2 regions of the Alkalihalobacillus sp. R86527 genome follow, and region 2 is predicted to be linked to the other one. Evidence: predicted binding sites of a transcription regulator. Region 2 holds the regulator's gene; the other holds the start of a gene.
What was found. The regulator CtsR, encoded in region 2, represses protease genes until heat stress. The targets are predictions, from matches to a motif close to ATGGTCAATAAAGGTCAAACA.
Positions count from the first base shown of each region.

Region 1 (10,072 bases), 690 kb from region 2:
GCAGCTGGAGATATCCGTGACAAAATGCTTCGCCAAATTGTAACTGCAACTGGTGATGGTAGTATCGCTGCTCAATCTGTTCAGCATTATATCGAAACCCTTGAAGACGCTAATAAGAAATCACTCGTCTAAGTTCGACAAAAAGCGGGTGGTGCCTGTTACGAAGAGGCGTAATTCGCTTTTAACTCTGCTGTAACAGCTATGAAATAATGATGGGGTACAATATAAATAGATTTGACCCCCTTTTAAAATAGTTACTTTTTGCACGGGCATGACTTAGCCCGTGCTCTTTTTTTTGGCTATAATCCACTTACATTGTTCATGCTAAACAATCATAGTATACTATGATTAGAAATTTAGATGATTGTACGGTTTAAGGGAGAAGCCCTGTACAAAAAGTAGATGCCGAATTGAGGTGACAATTGTGCAACGTGTAACAAACTGTATTTTATTTGACGAACCTAATAATCGAGTTCTACTCCTACAAAAGCCAAGACGTGGTTGGTGGGTTGCACCTGGTGGAAAGATGGAATCAGAAGAATCGATCCGAGATTCGGTGATTAGGGAGTTCCGAGAAGAAACTGGTGTTTATCTAAAAGATCCCAAGCTAAAGGGGATTTTTACGTTTATTATTAAAGAGAATGATGTTATTAAATCAGAATGGATGATGTTTACGTTCCTCTCCACTAAATATGATGGAGAACCTGTTGAGCAATCTTCCGAAGGGAAAGTAGCTTGGATAAACTCAGAGGATGTTAGTGAGCTACCGATGGCCCCTGGGGACTATCATATTCTCGATTACATGATGAAGGGCCACGGCATTATTTATGGAACCTTTACCTATACACCTGACTTCAAACTGCTTTCTTATCGACTAGATCCATCGTAATACATCTAATTGCCATATTATAATCCGAGAAATGAGAAATGGAGTGGGGAGAATGGCCGAACTTATAGATAAACGAATTCATATGGTCATTATTACTGGAATGAGCGGTGCCGGAAAAACGGTAGCGATGCAGTGTTTTGAAGATATGGGATATTTCTGTATCGATAATTTACCTCCAGCATTGTTACCGAAATTTGTTGAAATGATCGAAAACTCCGAAGGGAAACTAGACAAAGTTGCTCTAGTCATGGATTTACGAGGTGGGGATTTCTTTGAGCATCTGTTAGAAGCAGTAGATTTACTTCGCACGAATGACCGATTAGATGCTGAAATTCTGTATCTTGATTCTAGTGACTCAGCGCTTGTTAGACGATATAAAGAGACGAGGCGATCTCACCCACTCGCTCCAGAAGGACTCCCTCTTGAAGGAATAAAAGTAGAGCGGGAGATGCTTGAAGAGCTGAAAGGACGTTCTCAGCAAATCATTGATACAAGCGATATAAAGCCTATTCAGCTTAGAGAAAAAATCATGGATCGTTTCTCCTCAAATGAAAAAGAAAACTTTGGTGTAAATGTGATGTCTTTTGGTTTTAAATACGGCATTCCAATTGACGCTGACCTCGTTTTCGACATTCGATTTTTACCTAATCCTCATTATGTTGACCACTTGCGTCCCAAAACAGGAGTAGATGAAGAAGTATCGAATTATGTATTTAAGTGGAAAGAAACACAGACGTTTTTGAATAAGCTAATCGATATGCTGGCATACATGCTTCCGCAATATAAAAGGGAAGGCAAAAGTCAGCTTGTCATCGGCATTGGATGTACTGGAGGAAAGCATCGATCTGTTGCTTTCGCGGAACACATCGGCCATCATTTTGAATCAGAATATCGAACGAATATTACACACAGGGATATTGAAAAAGGAAAGGGTCGCAAATAATATGACAGACACAAAACTTCCGAAGGTTGTTGTAATTGGTGGAGGCACCGGCCTTTCGGTATTGCTTCGTGGACTTAAGACATTCCCAGTCGATATTACGGCTATCGTCACTGTAGCTGATGATGGTGGGAGCTCTGGTCGCTTACGTGATGAGTTTGATATCCCTCCACCTGGTGATGTGCGAAACGTAATAACTGCCTTAGCTGAGGTCGAACCATTGTTAGAAGGCTTAATGCAGCATCGTTTCAAAAATGGTAACGGGTTATCAGGTCATTCACTTGGAAATCTCATGCTAGCTGCTATGACGGACATTACGGGAGACTTCGTCCAAGGCGTTCGGGAGATGTGTCGCGTTCTTAATGTGCGAGGGAAAGTCCTTCCAGCTTCGAATCAAAGTGTGGTCCTACATGCTGAAATGCGAGATGGAACGTTCGTAAAAGGTGAATCTCAAATTCCGAAAATGAATAAAACCATTAAGAAAGTTTTTCTATCACCTCCTGGAATAAAAGCTTTGCCAGACTCTTTGGATGCGATTCGAAACGCTGATTTAATCGTGCTTGGACCAGGTAGTCTTTATACGAGCATACTACCAAACTTGCTTGTTCCTGGTATTGCAGATGAAATTAGTCAATCCAATGCTCGTAAAGTGTATGTGTGTAACGTAATGACCCAGCAAGGTGAAACAGAAAATTATACTGCAAGTGACCATGTACAGGCACTCATTGATCATATTGACCACAAACTTATTGAAACGATTATTGTAAACAAACAAGTAATTCCACCCTATTACGCAAAGCGTTATGCAAAAGAGCATGCAGAAGTTGTGCAATATGACGAAAATAGGCTAAAGAGCTTTGGTTTTGAAGTAATCAGTGATAAAATTATTCAATATGATGAGAAGTATGTACGTCACGATGCCATTAAAATCTCTTCTATTCTATTATCTTTATTAGAAAAGAAGAAATAATGGTAATGGGTCAATGGGCCCCTGCATGGTAAAGGGGGGATAGCGATGTCATTTGCTGCCGATACAAAGAAAGAATTAACACAGCTCGAAAGTAAACCGTGCTGCTCGAGGTCAGAACTCGCAGCCCTTATCAGGATGAACGGATCGATATCATTTGGAAACAGACAATTGATTCTTAATATTCCCACTGAACATGCTGCGATTGCGAGAAGAATTTATACGCTTATCAAACGACTATATAATTACGATGTGGAATTACTTGTACGTAAGAAGATGCGTCTCAAGAAGAATAATGTCTATATCGTTCGTGTGTCTGCTAAAGCAAGAGATCTACTTGAAGATCTTGGAATTATGGACAATGCGTTCATGTTCACGAGAACAATCCCGAGTGATTTTACAAAGCGAGCCTGTTGCAAACGGGCATACTTAAGAGGTGCTTTTCTCGCAGGAGGGTCGATCAATCACCCAGAAACCTCCTACCATTTAGAGATATTTTCGATGTATGAAGAGCATACCGAGTCGTTGTGTGAGCTTATGAATCAGTTCGATCTGAATGCCAAAATGCTCGAGCGGAAAAAAGGATATATCGTTTATATTAAAGAAGGCGAAAAAATCACAGAGTTTTTAAGTGTAGTAGGTGCTCACCAGGCGCTACTGTACTTTGAAGACGTACGAATTATGAAAGATATGCGAAACTCAGTTAATCGTATCGTGAATTGTGAGACCGCCAATTTAAATAAAACAGTTGGTGCTGCATTCCGACAGGTGGAAAACATTCGATTTATTCAGAATGAAGTTGGGTTAGAAATCCTTCCTGATAAATTAAGAGAAATTGCTGAACTAAGAGTTAAGCACCAGGATGTAACCCTTAAGGAACTTGGAGAAATGTTAACTGGAGGTGCGATCAGTAAGTCTGGAATCAATCATAGGCTGCGTAAGATCGACCAGTTAGCTGAAAAGCTCCGTGCAGGGAAACCAATAACATAAGCGTTAGAAAAGAAAAGCCTGCGCGAGTGGTGCGGGCTTGATTTTCTATAAGGCGTCTTGATTCTACTTAAACATAAAAATATCCATGAAGTTTATAATTCAAATTAAATGGAATCCTGTTGAGAGAATCTGAATAAATGAATAAAGAAGGGCATATACTTATTTTTTTTCATTATTTAAGATAGCGCTTTCTTACAAGAGAATAAAGGCTTTATGAATTAAGGAGGAATGGAAAAGTGGTTCAAAAAGAAGTTGTTGTTACGTTAGAAACAGGATTACAAGCAAGACCTGCCGCACTTTTTGTACAAGAGGCAAATCGATATAACTCCGATATCTTTCTTGAAAAAGACGGTAAAAAAGTTAATGCGAAGAGTATTATGGGGATCATGAGTCTTGCAGTAGGCTCTGGCTCTTCTGTTGTGATTACAGTTGATGGAAATGATGAAGAGGAAGCTGTATCCTCTCTCATTGAGTTCATTCAAAAAGATTAAAGAAAAAAGGTTGCCGTGACGGCAACCTTTTTGTTTACTATGCTTTTTTCTCCATAACTTCATCGATCAAGCCGTATTCTTTCGCTTCATTTGCTTCCATGAAACGGTCACGATCAGTATCTCGGTCGATTGTGTCTAGAGGTTGACCAGTACGCTCTGCAAGAATTTTGTTAAGCTTCTCACGCATTTGGATAATACGCTTCGCATGGATTTCAATATCAGAAGCTTGACCTTGCGTACCACCTAGTGGTTGGTGAATCATTACTTCACTGTTTGGAAGAGCATAACGTTTACCTGGCTCACCAGCCGCAAGTAGGAATGCTCCCATTGATGCAGCCATTCCGATACAGATGGTAGACACTTTTGGTTTAATGAATTGCATTGTATCGTAGATTGCCATTCCAGCTGTGATTGATCCACCTGGGCTATTGATGTAAAGAGAGATATCTTTGTCTGGATCTTCTGCAGCAAGGAAAAGAAGCTGTGCTACGACTGCGTTAGAAACGTTGTCGTCGATTGCCGTTCCAAGCATAATAATGCGGTCCTTAAGAAGACGAGAGTAGATGTCATAAGCTCTTTCACCGCGGTTTGTTTGTTCGATAACCGTTGGAATTAATACCATTAAAAATTCCTCCCTTATATTCATTCAAATATGTAGTTGCTGTAAGTTCATCATACCGAAAAGGTCAATATAGGTCAAATAAAGTGCTGTTCTTTTTAACCATTTATTTTGAAGCTACTCATTAGCTGCTTCTACATACCTCCATTTTCCCCGCTATCACTCGTTTTAAACAGAACGAACCTGTCTTTTTTTAAATCGATGATCAGTTAAAAAGTAGCCTGCAATTCTTCTCTCAACTAGGTTTCTAATTTGGACTGATGTATACCGATATGTTTGGTTGTATCCGCGACAGTAGACTAGATAAACGACCATATCTTCCTTAGTATCCTGAACTGAAGCAGTGATGTTTTGCCTATGAAGAACTGACTTTGCATCCTTTAGGTCTGTTGAAGCTAGAGAAAAAGCCTGGTTGATCAGTTCCAAATAAGGGCGTGGAAGCTTCATCTTAGAGTGATTAATCCATGCAGCATCGAGTTCCAGTACCTTTTTAACATAAGGAAGCAATAAATAATCCCGAACAGCACTTGCTTCCTCTTTATTTAATCGGAACATGATCTTCACCGCCTATAAGAACATATGTTTGATATTACAATACTATGAGACGAATGAGACGTCAAGAACCCACTCGTTCCGATTGGTTGAAGACGCAAAAAATCCCCTTCCAGATGAAAGGGGATTAGAATTATGTAATTGGTGCGCCCGGAGGGATTCGAACCCCCGACAGACGTGGTACCGGAAACCACCGCTCTATCCTACTGAGCTACGGGCGCATATGTTGAGCGCAAGGATTATTATACGTGAACGGTATTTTTTTTGCAAGGTGATTTTTTGGTTGAAAGTGACAAACACTAAGGCTATAAATATGGTGAAAGTAGGGGTTTTGTTGAAGGTAAAACGTGAAGAAAGTAAGTCATTAAGTGATGCGATCGATCGTATTACTGAGGGACTTGAGAAGGTCGTTGAATTGTACAATGAATCAGAAGAAGACGAGCCATTGATTCAATTTGAACCTAAAGTGATAGAAACCATTGAGAATGCGAAGAAGGTGTACGGAACTCAGGTCGTTACGACAAAGCTGAATAACGTTGTGAAAGAGATGCTTAGTTGGTTGGATCTTGAAGAAGAAAAACAAGTCAAAAAAAAGAGTGAACCTTGTCCACTCTTGAAAATTAGAGATTATTGCTTCTTAACGGGCTTGTCATTTTCTCGGTCAACTGGTTTTTTGCTTGCTCCATTCATCGTATGCTTTAAGCCTGAATGCATACCAGAAGCGCATAACCCTAGCCAGAGTCCAATTAAAAAGGCTTTTTTGAAATCCGGGTCAATATAAATATAGCTCATGACGATTCCTACCCCAACTGAAAGCAAAGGAAGAAACCTAGCCGGAAAACCAAACACCTTAAAAAGTTGGACAATTCCAATGATGATTGGAAGCAAAGCAATACCATATACAGTTAAATCCATGGTTTTTGCCTCCTTTTTTTCTCTCTGTATAGCAGTGTATGTCGAATCATAGGGGATTGAGTGGGCGCATTGCTTATTTTTATGAAAAGGAGGCACATAACTTGGTAAATGATTGAAAATTCAGGTCATTATCGTTTTCCTCATACCATAAGCTGAATCAATATAGTATGATAAAGGTGGAGGGATTGCGATGGAATTAGGATTAATACAAAAACAGACAACGCAACTCGTAATGACAACTCAATTGCGTCAGGCAATAGCCATTCTTCAATATTCGACTATAGAGTTGATGGAATATATTAAAGAAGAGGCGCTTGAGAATCCTCTTATTGAACTCCAGACGCCGTCATGGGAAGCAGGCATTCGTTTGAAAAACTCATACGGGGGCGAACGCACTGATCCGCTAGACTATGTAGCAGAACGAGGAAAAAGTTTGAACGATGAGCTCCATGAACAAGTGCGATGTTTGAATCTATCGCATCACCAAGCAAAGGTTATCCATTATTTGATAGATAATATAGATGAAACTGGATACTTACTAACTCGCGATCAAGAGGTTATCTCACAGTTTCGATTGACTGATCGTGAATTTGAAGATGCCGTTCATGTATTGCAATCACTTGAGCCAGGAATTGGTGGCCGTAATTTAGGGGAGTGTCTTTGTTTACAGATTCATTCCACTTCGCCTATCGATATGCTTGCTCGTAAGCTTGCAAGAGAAAATTTGAAAGCGCTAGCACAAAGGAAGTTTCGAGAGCTTTCAAAAGAATATCAAGTGAACCTTGAGGATATTCAATTAGCATCGGATGTTATCGCTAGGCTAGATCCAAGGCCAGGGTTAAAGTGGTATACGGATAAAACACATTACGTTGCCCCGGACATCATTATTCAAGAGAATGATGGAACATACACGATTAAATTACTAGATGATGATTTGCCCTCTATGAAAATAAGCAAAGCCTACCAATCGTTTGAAAAAGGCGAAGTAGCTCATTATATAAGAGGTAAATATCAGCAAGTCAACTGGCTGATAAAGAGTATTGAACAGCGGAAACAAACGCTACGCTCGATTATGGAGGTATTCATAGCGCGTCAAAGTCCCTTTCTTCAAACGGGACTCAGCGAACTGAAGCCATTCACGCTTAAGGAAGTAGCTATTGAAGCAGGTGTGCATGAATCAACAGTCAGTCGAGCGATCAAGAACAAGTATGTTCAAACTCCTCATGGTCTATTTGCATTAAAAGAGTTGTTTACTTCACGTTTAGCTGGAGAAACAGATGGTGGAACATCATCCTCTAGTGTGAAAATATTGATAAAAGAGTTTATTGAACAAGAAGATAAGAAGAAGCCACTGTCCGATCAGAAAATCGTGGAGGCTCTTCATATACAAAAAGGTATCAAGGTATCGAGACGAACAATCGCGAAATATCGTGAAGAATTAAACATACCTGGCTCATCAATGAGGAAACGTTTTTTATAGGCATTCGTCCGCAGGAAAGTAAGCATTCAAATTCCTAAGGTATAGGGAGAATATAGACTAGGGTGTTTCTACAAGGTAACAGCTGCAACGCAGCTGTTTCTTTGCGTGGTTTATTTGTGAAAGGTTAGAATGGTATTGGAAAGGGGTTTAAGTAATGAGTAAAACGGTTATGTTATACACGAAAGAGACGTGCCCTCTTTGTGATGAAGCTTATTCGATTCTTGAGGATCTTCAAACTGAAGTGGATTTCACGATCGAATCAGTAGATATCTATCAGAACGATGCATTGCTTGAGAAGTTTATGGTGATGATTCCGGTAGTTGAAGTAGATGGTGAAATCGTAGATTATGGCCGAATATCAAGAAAAAATATAAGAAAACGCTTACTTTAAAATTTTCAGTATAACATAGTTGCCCATGTAGTTGGCAACTGCTACAATGAAATTTGTAAGACGTTCTTTTTTTGATTCAGGTGGGACTGAAAATGTCTGACCGGGACATAATACGTCTCATGAAGAAAAAAAGGACTGCAGGGGAGACGAACAATGCGCTCATTACTCGCACTTCAACAAAAACTATTACCAGACCTTCTAGAAGTCATGAACAAGCGTTACCGTGTTCTCAGGCAACTGAGACTCACGCAGCCTATTGGACGTAGAAGTCTAGCGAACAATCTGGATATAACAGAAAGAGTTCTTAGGAGTGAAGTGACTTTCCTGAAAGATCAAGGTTTGCTTGATATGTCGATTCAGGGCATGCAGCTTACTGAGGAGGGTGAGCAACTATTAATGGAGCTCGAACCTGTTATGAACGAAGTTTCTGGTCTTGATAACTTGGAAGAACAGTTAAAAGACAAACTTGGTATTCCAGAAGTACTTATTGTACCCGGTGATAGCGATGTGACTCCCTGGGTAAAGAAAGAGATGGGCAGAGCCGCTGTGGGACGCCTCAAAAGGTTTCAGCTTCAAAGTAAGGTTATAGCTGTTACTGGCGGTACCACACTCGCGAGTGTTGCTGATATGATGATTCCCTCTCCAGATATGGATGGAACATTATTCGTACCGGCACGTGGTGGTCTTGGCGAACAGGTTGAAAACCAGGCTAACACAATTTGCGCGAAGATGGCACGAAAAGCCCATACAGATTATCGTTTGCTTCATGTTCCAGATCAACTTAGTGAAGAAGCATACCAGTCATTAATCGAAGAGCCAGGCGTCAAGGAAATCCTTGAGATTATCAAATCTGCCAGTATTGTGGTTCATGGGATTGGAGATGCTAAAACAATGGCTGTGCGGCGTAAATCAACAAGTGAGGTTTTAGAGAAAATCGAACAAAACCAAGCTGTTGCGGAGGCGTTTGGATACTATTTCAACCAATCCGGAGATGTTGTACACAAAGTGAAAACCATTGGACTACAGTTAGAAGATTTAGAACGAAGTGAGCTGGTTATTGCGGTTGCAGGTGGCCATTCAAAAGCAAATGCGATTGAGGCTTATCTGAAAACTGGCATTCAAAGCATCCTCGTCACTGATGAGGGAGCAGCAAAAGCGTTACTAGAGGGAAATTCCCTTTAATAAATAAAATTATAAGATACCTCGGGAAACGAGGAACATTCAAGGAGGAATTATACAATGGCAACAAAAGTAGGTATTAACGGTTTTGGACGTATCGGACGTAACGTATTTCGTGCAGCACTTAATAACCCAAATGTAGAAGTCGTAGCAGTTAACGACCTTACAGATGCAAACATGCTTGCACACCTTCTAAAATACGATACAATTCACGGTGAACTTAACGTTGAAGTTGAAGTTAACGGTGAGAACCTTGTAGTTAACGGTTCAGAAATCAAAGTTCTTTCTGAGCGCGACCCTGCACAACTTGGTTGGGGAGACCTTGGAGTAGATGTAGTTGTTGAATCTACTGGTCGCTTCACAAACCGTGAAGACGCTGCTAAGCACCTTGAAGCAGGCGCTAAAAAAGTTGTCATCTCTGCTCCAGCTAAGAACGAAGATATCACAGTTGTTCTTGGTGTTAACGAAGACAAGTACGATGCAGAAAATCATCACGTACTTTCAAACGCTTCATGTACAACTAACTGTCTAGCACCAGTTGCTAAAGTATTGAACGACAAGTTCGGTATTAAGCGTGGTCTTATGACAACAGTTCACTCTTACACGAACGATCAGCAAATTCTTGATCTTCCACATAAAGATTATCGTCGTGCTCGTGC
Region 1 covers NZ_JAXHBW010000001.1:755,633-765,704, forward strand. Annotated here, with positions in the region: gene trxB (thioredoxin-disulfide reductase) at 1-132, shown strand, start outside; gene SJY16_RS03805 (8-oxo-dGTP diphosphatase) at 416-889, shown strand; gene rapZ (RNase adapter RapZ) at 942-1,832, shown strand; gene SJY16_RS03815 (gluconeogenesis factor YvcK family protein) at 1,834-2,799, shown strand; gene whiA (DNA-binding protein WhiA) at 2,845-3,786, shown strand; gene SJY16_RS03825 (HPr family phosphocarrier protein) at 4,023-4,277, shown strand; gene clpP (ATP-dependent Clp endopeptidase proteolytic subunit ClpP) at 4,315-4,899, opposite strand; gene SJY16_RS03835 (YhjD family protein) at 5,065-5,451, opposite strand; tRNA gene SJY16_RS03840 (tRNA-Arg) at 5,591-5,669, opposite strand; gene SJY16_RS03845 (hypothetical protein) at 5,738-6,229, shown strand; gene rpoN (RNA polymerase factor sigma-54) at 6,554-7,843, shown strand; gene SJY16_RS03855 (glutaredoxin family protein) at 7,998-8,234, shown strand; gene SJY16_RS03860 (sugar-binding transcriptional regulator) at 8,388-9,416, shown strand; gene gap (type I glyceraldehyde-3-phosphate dehydrogenase) at 9,474-10,072, shown strand, end outside.
Region 1: a site for CtsR is predicted at 4,960-4,980, ahead of clpP (ATP-dependent Clp endopeptidase proteolytic subunit ClpP). Genes of this name have one in related genera too.

Region 2 (10,072 bases):
GCGTAATTTGATTAGAAATTTGAAAAATATTACCCTGGGCTTCACTTCCCTCACCATAACTCCCTCTAACAACAAGGCCAAGTTGATTAATGGCGGGGATAATGTGATTTAACTGCTGTGTTAACACTAATGCTGGTAAATGCATCATCACTGAAGCTCTCATCCCTGTTCCAACATTCGTCGGACAGCTAGTTAAATACCCTTTTCGTTTATCAAACGCATAATCAACTTTACTTTCAATCCAGTCATCAAGAGAGTTTGCGAGATTTAATGCTTCCTTAAGTCTAAACCCAGCCTTCAAACATTGAATACGAAAATGATCTTCCTCATTAATCATAATGCTGATCGTCTCATTTTCACTAAGTAAAACTGCTCCATTTTTGGATTGTTCTACAAGGTTGGGGCTAACCAGGTGTTTCTCTACTAGAACTCTTTTTTGAGTTGGCTTTAGTGCTTCTATCTCAATTAGTTCTAGTTGCCCAATCTGTTCATTGGGTGCTTCATTAAATTTAGTTCTAACACTTTCAAGAACTTCTAAGTTTTGTTTCCCATTAGAAAGTACAGGAAAAACATAATTTTTCAAATTACGAGCAAATCTTATTCGACTACTCATAACGATATCTGAATCTGGTCCTTCGTCTTTCATCCATGGGCTAACAGCTTCGCTAATAAAACGCTGAAGTGACATCATTCTCCCCCTTCCGACGCTTTATATTCGAGAGAACGAATTAAATCTCTAGTTTCAGCAGCTTTTTCAAATTCCTCCTGCTGAATATACTCTTGCATCTTACTTCGGAGGTTTTGAACTTTACGTTCAATTTCGATCGCTGCTCCAGCGCGTTTTGGTAATTTACCAGAATGAACAGAATTACCACCATGAACCTTTTTAAATATAGGATCAAGGTTTTCTGAAAACGTATTGTAACACTCTGAACAACCAAATCGACCAACTTGCGTGAACTGTTGATACGTTAGCCCACATTTCGGACAACTTTGTCGCTCTTTATTGTAAATAGGGTGTGAAGAACTTTCGTTGATTGGTGTTTCAAAATTTAGTAACCCCGATAATAAGTTATGGATAGAAAAATGGTTAGTGCCTGGCTCAACATCACCTTTTTCTTTGGCACACATTTCACAGATATGGAATTCTGTTTTTTGTCCATTTACAATCTTGGTGAAATGGAGCGTAGCAGGACGCTCACCACATTCCTGGCAGGTCATAGGGCAACCCTCCTATTTGTACACTAATGCTATTGTTTATACTTCAGTGCCGTCAGCATTGCACGCAACATATTCGCTCTTAGGTGGTCTCGAAGTGGTAATTCAATAGTAATAACTGTTCGATCGAGAACACTTAGCATTAACTTCGCTTCCCGACCCGATATTACCTCTTCTTCTAACAGCCTAAGAATAATATTTTCAGATACTGCCTGTGGCACTTGATTTTTTACAATATTAAGCATGTCATCAATTAAATCCGCATGAGTTTCGGGTTTCACCTTCAAAATTCTTATATAACCGCCTCCACCCCTTTTACTTTCCACAATATATCCTTTTTCAATCGTAAAGCGGGTGTTGATAACATAATTAATCTGTGAAGGAACACATTGAAACTTATCAGCAATCTCACTTCTTTTAATCTCAACGGCATCTCTACCTTCTACCATCAAGATTTTTTTAATATATGCTTCAATTACATCGGAAACATTTCGCACTACTCTGCCTCCTCTCCGTCCCCAAACTGACTTTGACTATATTTGACGTTAAGTATATTATAACGTGTTTCTTGTGTATTGGAAAGTAACATGTCTCTTCATATTGCGGACGTGAACCTTACCATCATTCCCAGAAATAGTGCATTCATTCCTTGCAATTTATTCTTTTTATCTTATCAATTTCTTTAAGATGATCCACAAGAGTCGAGAGTTTCATTGAATTATTTGTATTAACAAGAATTGAATACGTGTAAATTCTTTCGTCCCTTTCGTAATGAGTTTCTTTCGGGTCGTCTGTTTTCATTTCTAGAACGCTAATATTCATTTCTTCGATTTTTTCTATAACGGATTTTAACGATAGTCCTTCTTCTACAAATAGATTGATCCAATGTTGAGATTTAGACATGTAGAGTTTCTCGATTTTACTTAAGAAAACCAAGCTCAACACAACAATCAATGTTGTGAAAACAGCTTCATACAACATCCCTACTCCTACTACCAATCCTATTCCAGCAACTACCCAAATCGATGCTGCAGTGGTTAGTCCCCTTACTGTCCAACCATTCGCTAAAATAGTACCAGCGCCTAAAAATCCTATACCACTAATAACATATGATGGAATACGAGAAGGGTCAAAATTAATATTCGCATGCGTTTCATTGTAATCTTCAAAACCAAACAAAGATAATAACATCATCAAACATGCTCCAACACCAACAAGAATATGAGTTCTAAAACCTGCTGGATGCCTTTTGAATTCTCTCTCGCTTCCTATAACTCCACTTAATACTGCCGCAATCAAGATACGTAGCGATATCGTACCAAAATTGTCCGCTAGTGTGATATTTAATACTTCCATTTGATATCCCTTTCTCTTAATTTTCTATCGTTTTATATTACCCTTCTTCTAGCAATAATTAACGTTCGATATTAGTATGAGTTCCAACAATCCTCGGTGTGAAATATGCGGCGAACTCCCCAGCTGCGCGATCCTGGATCCTCATAGATCTCCGACTATCTACTCCGGTCCAGTCTCACTTGCTTCCTCGAATTTCTTGCTTCTCCCACCCCTACGAAGCTTTCGAGGATGTTCTTGAATGTAAATCATGATGGAATACCACCTCACGGTACTACTCAAACGAAAAAAACATATAAAAAAGCCAGAGATCATAATGACCTCTGACTTCTCACTTGCCTAGCGACGTCCTACTCTTGCAGGGGGAGATCCCCCAACTACCATCGGCGCTGAAGAGCTTAACTTCCGTGTTCGGCATGGGAACGGGTGTGACCTCTTCGCCTTCATCACTAGACTGACAGGATGTTAGTCGTTCGATGTTCACCACAGGACGTGGTGGAACTTAGTCGAACTTCTTTTCATTCCCTGAAAACTAGATAGCACTCAACAACGTATTCCAATATTTTTTCGCGATGTCTAGTGCCGCAGGCTATATTCTTGTCCATTTCACTCTTTCACTTCAGGCGAAAAACGCCTTCTGTTCAAGAGCTCCAATGGTCTGCGAATATGACCAAGCCTGCTTTACTTTTCGTTTTGGTTAAGCCCTCGATCGATTAGTATTCGTCAGCTCCACGTGTCGCCACGCTTCCACCCCGAACCTATCAACCTCATCATCTCTGAGGGATCTTACCAGCTTGACGCTGTGGGAAATCTCATCTCGAGGGGGGCTTCATGCTTAGATGCTTTCAGCACTTATCCCTTCCACACGTAGCTACCCAGCTATGCTCCTGGCGGAACAACTGGTACACCAGCGGTGTGTCCATCCCGGTCCTCTCGTACTAAGGACAGCTCCTCTCAAATTTCCTGCGCCCGCGACGGATAGGGACCGAACTGTCTCACGACGTTCTGAACCCAGCTCGCGTACCGCTTTAATGGGCGAACAGCCCAACCCTTGGGACCTACTTCAGCCCCAGGATGCGATGAGCCGACATCGAGGTGCCAAACCTCCCCGTCGATGTGGACTCTTGGGGGAGATAAGCCTGTTATCCCCAGGGTAGCTTTTATCCGTTGAGCGATGGCCCTTCCATGCGGAACCACCGGATCACTAAGCCCGACTTTCGTCCCTGCTCGACTTGTAGGTCTCGCAGTCAAGCTCCCTTGTGCCTTTACACTCTGCGAATGATTTCCAACCATTCTGAGGGAACCTTTGGGCGCCTCCGTTACTCTTTAGGAGGCGACCGCCCCAGTCAAACTGCCCACCTGACACTGTCTCCGCACCGGATCACGGTGCTGGGTTAGAATGTCAGTACAGCCAGGGTAGTATCCCACCGACGCCTCCACCGAACCTAGCGGTCCGGCTTCTATGGCTCCTACCTATCCTGTACAAGCTGTACCAAAATCCAATATCAGGCTACAGTAAAGCTCCATGGGGTCTTTCCGTCCTGTCGCGGGTAACCTGCATCTTCACAGGTACTATAATTTCACCGGGTCTCTCGTTGAGACAGTATCCAAGTCGTTGCACCTTTCGTGCGGGTCGGAACTTACCCGACAAGGAATTTCGCTACCTTAGGACCGTTATAGTTACGGCCGCCGTTTACTGGGGCTTCGATTCAGAGCTTCTCCCGTAAGGGATAACCCCTCCTCTTAACCTTCCAGCACCGGGCAGGTGTCAGCCCCTATACATCGCCTTGCGGCTTGGCAGAGACCTGTGTTTTTGCTAAACAGTCGCTTGGATCTTTTCACTGCGGCTCCCCTGGGCTATTCACCCGAGGAAGCACCCCTTCTCCCGAAGTTACGGGGTCATTTTGCCGAGTTCCTTAACGAGAGTTCTCCCGATCGTCTTAGGATTCTCTCCTCGCCTACCTGTGTCGGTTTGCGGTACGGGCACCTCTTTCCTCACTAGAGGCTTTTCTTGGCAGTGTAGAATCAGGGACTTCGGTACTTAATTCCCTCGCCATCACGACTCAGCCTTCGCGGTGAACGGATTTGCCTATTCACCAGCCTAATCGCTTGGACGCGCATTTCCAGCAGCGCGCTCTCCCTATCTTTCTGCGTCCCCCCGTCGTTCAAACGGAAAGGAGGTGGTACAGGAATATCAACCTGTTATCCATCGCCTACGCCTTTCGGCCTCGGCTTAGGTCCCGACTAACCCTGAGCGGACGAGCCTTCCTCAGGAAACCTTGGGCTTTCGACGGACAAGATTCTCACTTGTCTTTCGCTACTCATACCGGCATTCTCACTTCTAAGCGCTCCACCAGTCCTTTCGGTCTGACTTCGCAGCCCTTAGAACGCTCTCCTACCATTGTCGTAAGACAATCCACAGCTTCGGTGATACGTTTAGCCCCGGTACATTTTCGGCGCAGCGTCACTCGACCAGTGAGCTATTACGCACTCTTTAAATGATGGCTGCTTCTAAGCCAACATCCTGGTTGTCTAAGCAACGCCACATCCTTTTCCACTTAACGTATACTTTGGGACCTTAGCTGGTGGTCTGGGCTGTTTCCCTCTCGACTACGGATCTTATCACTCGCAGTCTGACTCCCGCGGATAAATCGTTGGCATTCGGAGTTTGACTGGATTCGGTAATCCGGTAGGGACCCCTAGTCCAATCAGTGCTCTACCTCCAAGATTCTTGCCGCGAGGCTAGCCCTAAAGCTATTTCGGAGAGAACCAGCTATCTCCGGGTTCGATTGGCATTTCACCGCTACCCACACCTCATCCCCGCATTTTTCAACATGCGTGGGTTCGGGCCTCCATTCAGTGTTACCTGAACTTCACCCTGGACATGGGTAGATCACCCGGTTTCGGGTCTACGACCACGTACTATTTCGCCCTATTCAGACTCGCTTTCGCTGCGGCTCCGCCTTCTCGGCTTAACCTTGCACGGGATCGTAACTCGCCGGTTCATTCTACAAAAGGCACGCTGTCACCCATTAACGGGCTCCAACTAGTTGTAGGCACACGGTTTCAGGTTCTCTTTCACTCCCCTTCCGGGGTGCTTTTCACCTTTCCCTCACGGTACTGGTTCACTATCGGTCACTAGAGAGTATTTAGCCTTGGGAGATGGTCCTCCCGGATTCCGACGGGGTTTCACGTGTCCCGCCGTACTCAGGATCCGTCTCGGAGGGCAGCGGATTTTGACTACAGGATTGTTACCTTCTCTGATGGACCTTTCCAGGTCGCTTCGTCTATCCGTGCCTTTGTAACTCCAATGAGACGTCCTACAACCCCAGAGGGCAAGCCCTCTGGTTTGGGCTGATTCCGTTTCGCTCGCCGCTACTCAGGAAATCGCGATTGCTTTCTCTTCCTCCGGGTACTGAGATGTTTCAGTTCCCCGGGTATGCCTTCTATCTCCTATGTATTCAGAAATAGATACCATCCCATTACGGATGGTGGGTTCCCCCATTCGGAAATCTCCGGATCAAAGCGTACTTACTGCTCCCCGAAGCATATCGGTGTTCGTCCCGTCCTTCATCGGCTTCTAGTGCCAAGGCATCCACCGTGCGCCCTTAGTAGCTTAACCTTAGATTTCATTAGAAACAAAGTCTCTAACTCCATCGATGCACATCGTAAGATGTGACTAACTAAGAAATAACGCAAAAAATAATTCTTTATTGGATGTCGTTGTTTATGCTATCTAGTTTTCAAGGAACGTGGCTACTTCTTGAATCCGCTAATGCTTCATCAAATCAGCCTGTTTTGAAAGAATACAATCATTCTTTCAAAACTAAACGAAACGCTCATGCAAGTTTGGCAACCAATGTTGCCTCGTAATTCTCCATAGAAAGGAGGTGATCCAGCCGCACCTTCCGATACGGCTACCTTGTTACGACTTCACCCCAATCATTTGTCCCACCTTCGGCGGCTGGCTCCAAAAGGTTACCTCACCGACTTCGGGTGTTACAAACTCTCGTGGTGTGACGGGCGGTGTGTACAAGGCCCGGGAACGTATTCACCGCGGCATGCTGATCCGCGATTACTAGCAATTCCGGCTTCATGCAGGCGAGTTGCAGCCTACAATCCGAACTGAGAACGGCTTTATGGGATTCGCTTCACCTCGCGGTGTCGCAGCCCTTTGTACCGTCCATTGTAGCACGTGTGTAGCCCAGGTCATAAGGGGCATGATGATTTGACGTCGTCCCCACCTTCCTCCGGTTTGTCACCGGCAGTCACCTTAGAGTGCCCAACTGAATGCTGGCAACTAAGATCAAGGGTTGCGCTCGTTGCGGGACTTAACCCAACATCTCACGACACGAGCTGACGACAACCATGCACCACCTGTCACTCTGTCCCCCGAAGGGGAACGTCCTATCTCTAGGAGTGGCAGAGGATGTCAAGACCTGGTAAGGTTCTTCGCGTTGCTTCGAATTAAACCACATGCTCCACTGCTTGTGCGGGCCCCCGTCAATTCCTTTGAGTTTCAACCTTGCGGTCGTACTCCCCAGGCGGAGTGCTTAATGTGTTAACTTCAGCACTGAGGGTGGAACCCCCCAACACCTAGCACTCATCGTTTACGGCGTGGACTACCAGGGTATCTAATCCTGTTCGCTCCCCACGCTTTCGCGCCTCAGCGTCAGTTACAGACCAGAGAGCCGCCTTCGCCACTGGTGTTCCTCCACATATCTACGCATTTCACCGCTACACGTGGAATTCCACTCTCCTCTTCTGCACTCAAGTCCCCCAGTTTCCAATGGCCCTCCACGGTTGAGCCGTGGGCTTTCACATCAGACTTAAGAGACCGCCTGCGCGCGCTTTACGCCCAATAATTCCGGACAACGCTTGCCACCTACGTATTACCGCGGCTGCTGGCACGTAGTTAGCCGTGGCTTTCTGGTTAGGTACCGTCAAGGTACCGCCCTATTCGAACGGTACTTGTTCTTCCCTAACAACAGAGCTTTACGACCCGAAAGCCTTCGTCACTCACGCGGCGTTGCTCCGTCAGACTTTCGTCCATTGCGGAAGATTCCCTACTGCTGCCTCCCGTAGGAGTCTGGGCCGTGTCTCAGTCCCAGTGTGGCCGATCACCCTCTCAGGTCGGCTACGCATCGTTGCCTTGGTAAGCCATTACCTTACCAACTAGCTAATGCGCCGCGGGCCCATCCTACAGTGTTAGCTCGAAAGCCAACTTTCAACATTGCATCATGCGATGCTATGTATTACCCGGTATTAGCTCCGGTTTCCCGGAGTTATCCCAGTCTGCAGGGCAGGTTGCCCACGTGTTACTCACCCGTCCGCCGCTGAGAAATAGGAGCAAGCTCCTACTTCTCCGCTCGACTTGCATGTATTAGGCACGCCGCCAGCGTTCGTCCTGAGCCAGGATCAAACTCTCCGATAGAAAGTCTAATCTAGCTTTAAAACTTGTTGTTTCCGTAGAAACAATTTCTTGCATGGCGTTTCGTTCAGTTTTCAAAGATCGATTTGTTTCTTTCAATGTCGTTTTCAGCGACTTTATTAATGTAACACATTAACTCAATCGAAGTCAACAACTTTTTTAAAGAAAATTGGTGGAGCCTAGCGGGATCGAACCGCTGACCTCCTGCGTGCAAGGCAGGCGCTCTCCCAGCTGAGCTAAGGCCCCATTTTGTATAAGTGGTCGGGAAGACAGGATTTGAACCTGCGACCCCTTGGTCCCAAACCAAGTGCTCTGCCAAGCTGAGCTACTTCCCGAGAATGTTGTTTAAAAATGGCGCGCCCGAGAAGACTCGAACTCCTAACCTTCTGATCCGTAGTCAGACGCTCTATCCAATTGAGCTACGGGCGCAAAAACATATTATTATATTGGAGCGGAAGACGGGATTCGAACCCGCGACCCCCACCTTGGCAAGGTGGTGTTCTACCACTGAACTACTTCCGCAATTGAATTGGTGCGGGTGAAGGGACTCGAACCCCCACGTCGTAAGACACTAGATCCTAAGTCTAGCGCGTCTGCCAATTCCGCCACACCCGCAAAAAATGGTGAGCCATGAAGGACTCGAACCTTCGACCCTCTGATTAAAAGTCAGATGCTCTACCAACTGAGCTAATGGCTCTCTTCTACCGAAAAGATGGTGCCGGCCAGAGGACTTGAACCCCCAACCTACTGATTACAAGTCAGTTGCTCTACCAATTGAGCTAGACCGGCAAAAACTATGTAATTAAATTGTAATTTGTGCCCTTTCGGGCAAAAAATAAATGGTGGAGGATGACGGGCTCGAACCGCCGACCCTCTGCTTGTAAGGCAGATGCTCTCCCAGCTGAGCTAATCCTCCACTATATAAGCCTAGCGACGTCCTACTCTTGCAGGGGGAGATCCCCCAACTACCATCGGCGCTGAAGAGCTTAACTTCCGTGTTCGGCATGGGAACGGGTGTGACCTCTTCGCCTTCATCACTAGACTGACAGGATGTTAGTCGTTCGATGTTCACCACAGGACGTGGTGGAACTTAGTCGAACTTCTTTTCATTCCCTGAAAACTAGATAGCACTCAACAACGTATTCCAATATTTTTTCGCGATGTCTAGTGCCGCAGGCTATATTCTTGTCCATTTCACTCTTTCACTTCAGGCGAAAAACGCCTTCTGTTCAAGAGCTCCAATGGTCTGCGAATATGACCAAGCCTGCTTTACTTTTCGTTTTGGTTAAGCCCTCGATCGATTAGTATTCGTCAGCTCCACGTGTCGCCACGCTTCCACCCCGAACCTATCAACCTCATCATCTCTGAGGGATCTTACCAGCTTGACGCTGTGGGAAATCTCATCTCGAGGGGGGCTTCATGCTTAGATGCTTTCAGCACTTATCCCTTCCACACGTAGCTACCCAGCTATGCTCCTGGCGGAACAACTGGTACACCAGCGGTGTGTCCATCCCGGTCCTCTCGTACTAAGGACAGCTCCTCTCAAATTTCCTGCGCCCGCGACGGATAGGGACCGAACTGTCTCACGACGTTCTGAACCCAGCTCGCGTACCGCTTTAATGGGCGAACAGCCCAACCCTTGGGACCTACTTCAGCCCCAGGATGCGATGAGCCGACATCGAGGTGCCAAACCTCCCCGTCGATGTGGACTCTTGGGGGAGATAAGCCTGTTATCCCCAGGGTAGCTTTTATCCGTTGAGCGATGGCCCTTCCATGCGGAACCACCGGATCACTAAGCCCGACTTTCGTCCCTGCTCGACTTGTAGGTCTCGCAGTCAAGCTCCCTTGTGCCTTTACACTCTGCGAATGATTTCCAACCATTCTGAGGGAACCTTTGGGCGCCTCCGTTACTCTTTAGGAGGCGACCGCCCCAGTCAAACTGCCCACCTGACACTGTCTCCGCACCGGATCACGGTGCTGGGTTAGAATGTCAGTACAGCCAGGGTAGTATCCCACCGACGCCTCCACCGAACCTAGCGGTCCGGCTTCTATGGCTCCTACCTATCCTGT
Region 2 covers NZ_JAXHBW010000001.1:62,076-72,147, forward strand. Annotated here, with positions in the region: gene mcsB (protein-arginine kinase McsB) at 1-688, opposite strand, end outside; gene mcsA (protein-arginine kinase activator protein McsA) at 688-1,221, opposite strand; gene SJY16_RS00410 (CtsR family transcriptional regulator) at 1,251-1,715, opposite strand; gene SJY16_RS00415 (MgtC/SapB family protein) at 1,861-2,574, opposite strand; rRNA gene rrf (5S ribosomal RNA) at 2,909-3,025, opposite strand; rRNA gene SJY16_RS00425 (23S ribosomal RNA) at 3,265-6,193, opposite strand; rRNA gene SJY16_RS00430 (16S ribosomal RNA) at 6,455-8,005, opposite strand; tRNA gene SJY16_RS00435 (tRNA-Ala) at 8,173-8,248, opposite strand; tRNA gene SJY16_RS00440 (tRNA-Pro) at 8,261-8,337, opposite strand; tRNA gene SJY16_RS00445 (tRNA-Arg) at 8,355-8,431, opposite strand; tRNA gene SJY16_RS00450 (tRNA-Gly) at 8,450-8,524, opposite strand; tRNA gene SJY16_RS00455 (tRNA-Leu) at 8,533-8,617, opposite strand; tRNA gene SJY16_RS00460 (tRNA-Lys) at 8,624-8,699, opposite strand; tRNA gene SJY16_RS00465 (tRNA-Thr) at 8,716-8,791, opposite strand; tRNA gene SJY16_RS00470 (tRNA-Val) at 8,843-8,918, opposite strand; rRNA gene rrf (5S ribosomal RNA) at 8,928-9,044, opposite strand; rRNA gene SJY16_RS00480 (23S ribosomal RNA) at 9,284-10,072, opposite strand, start outside.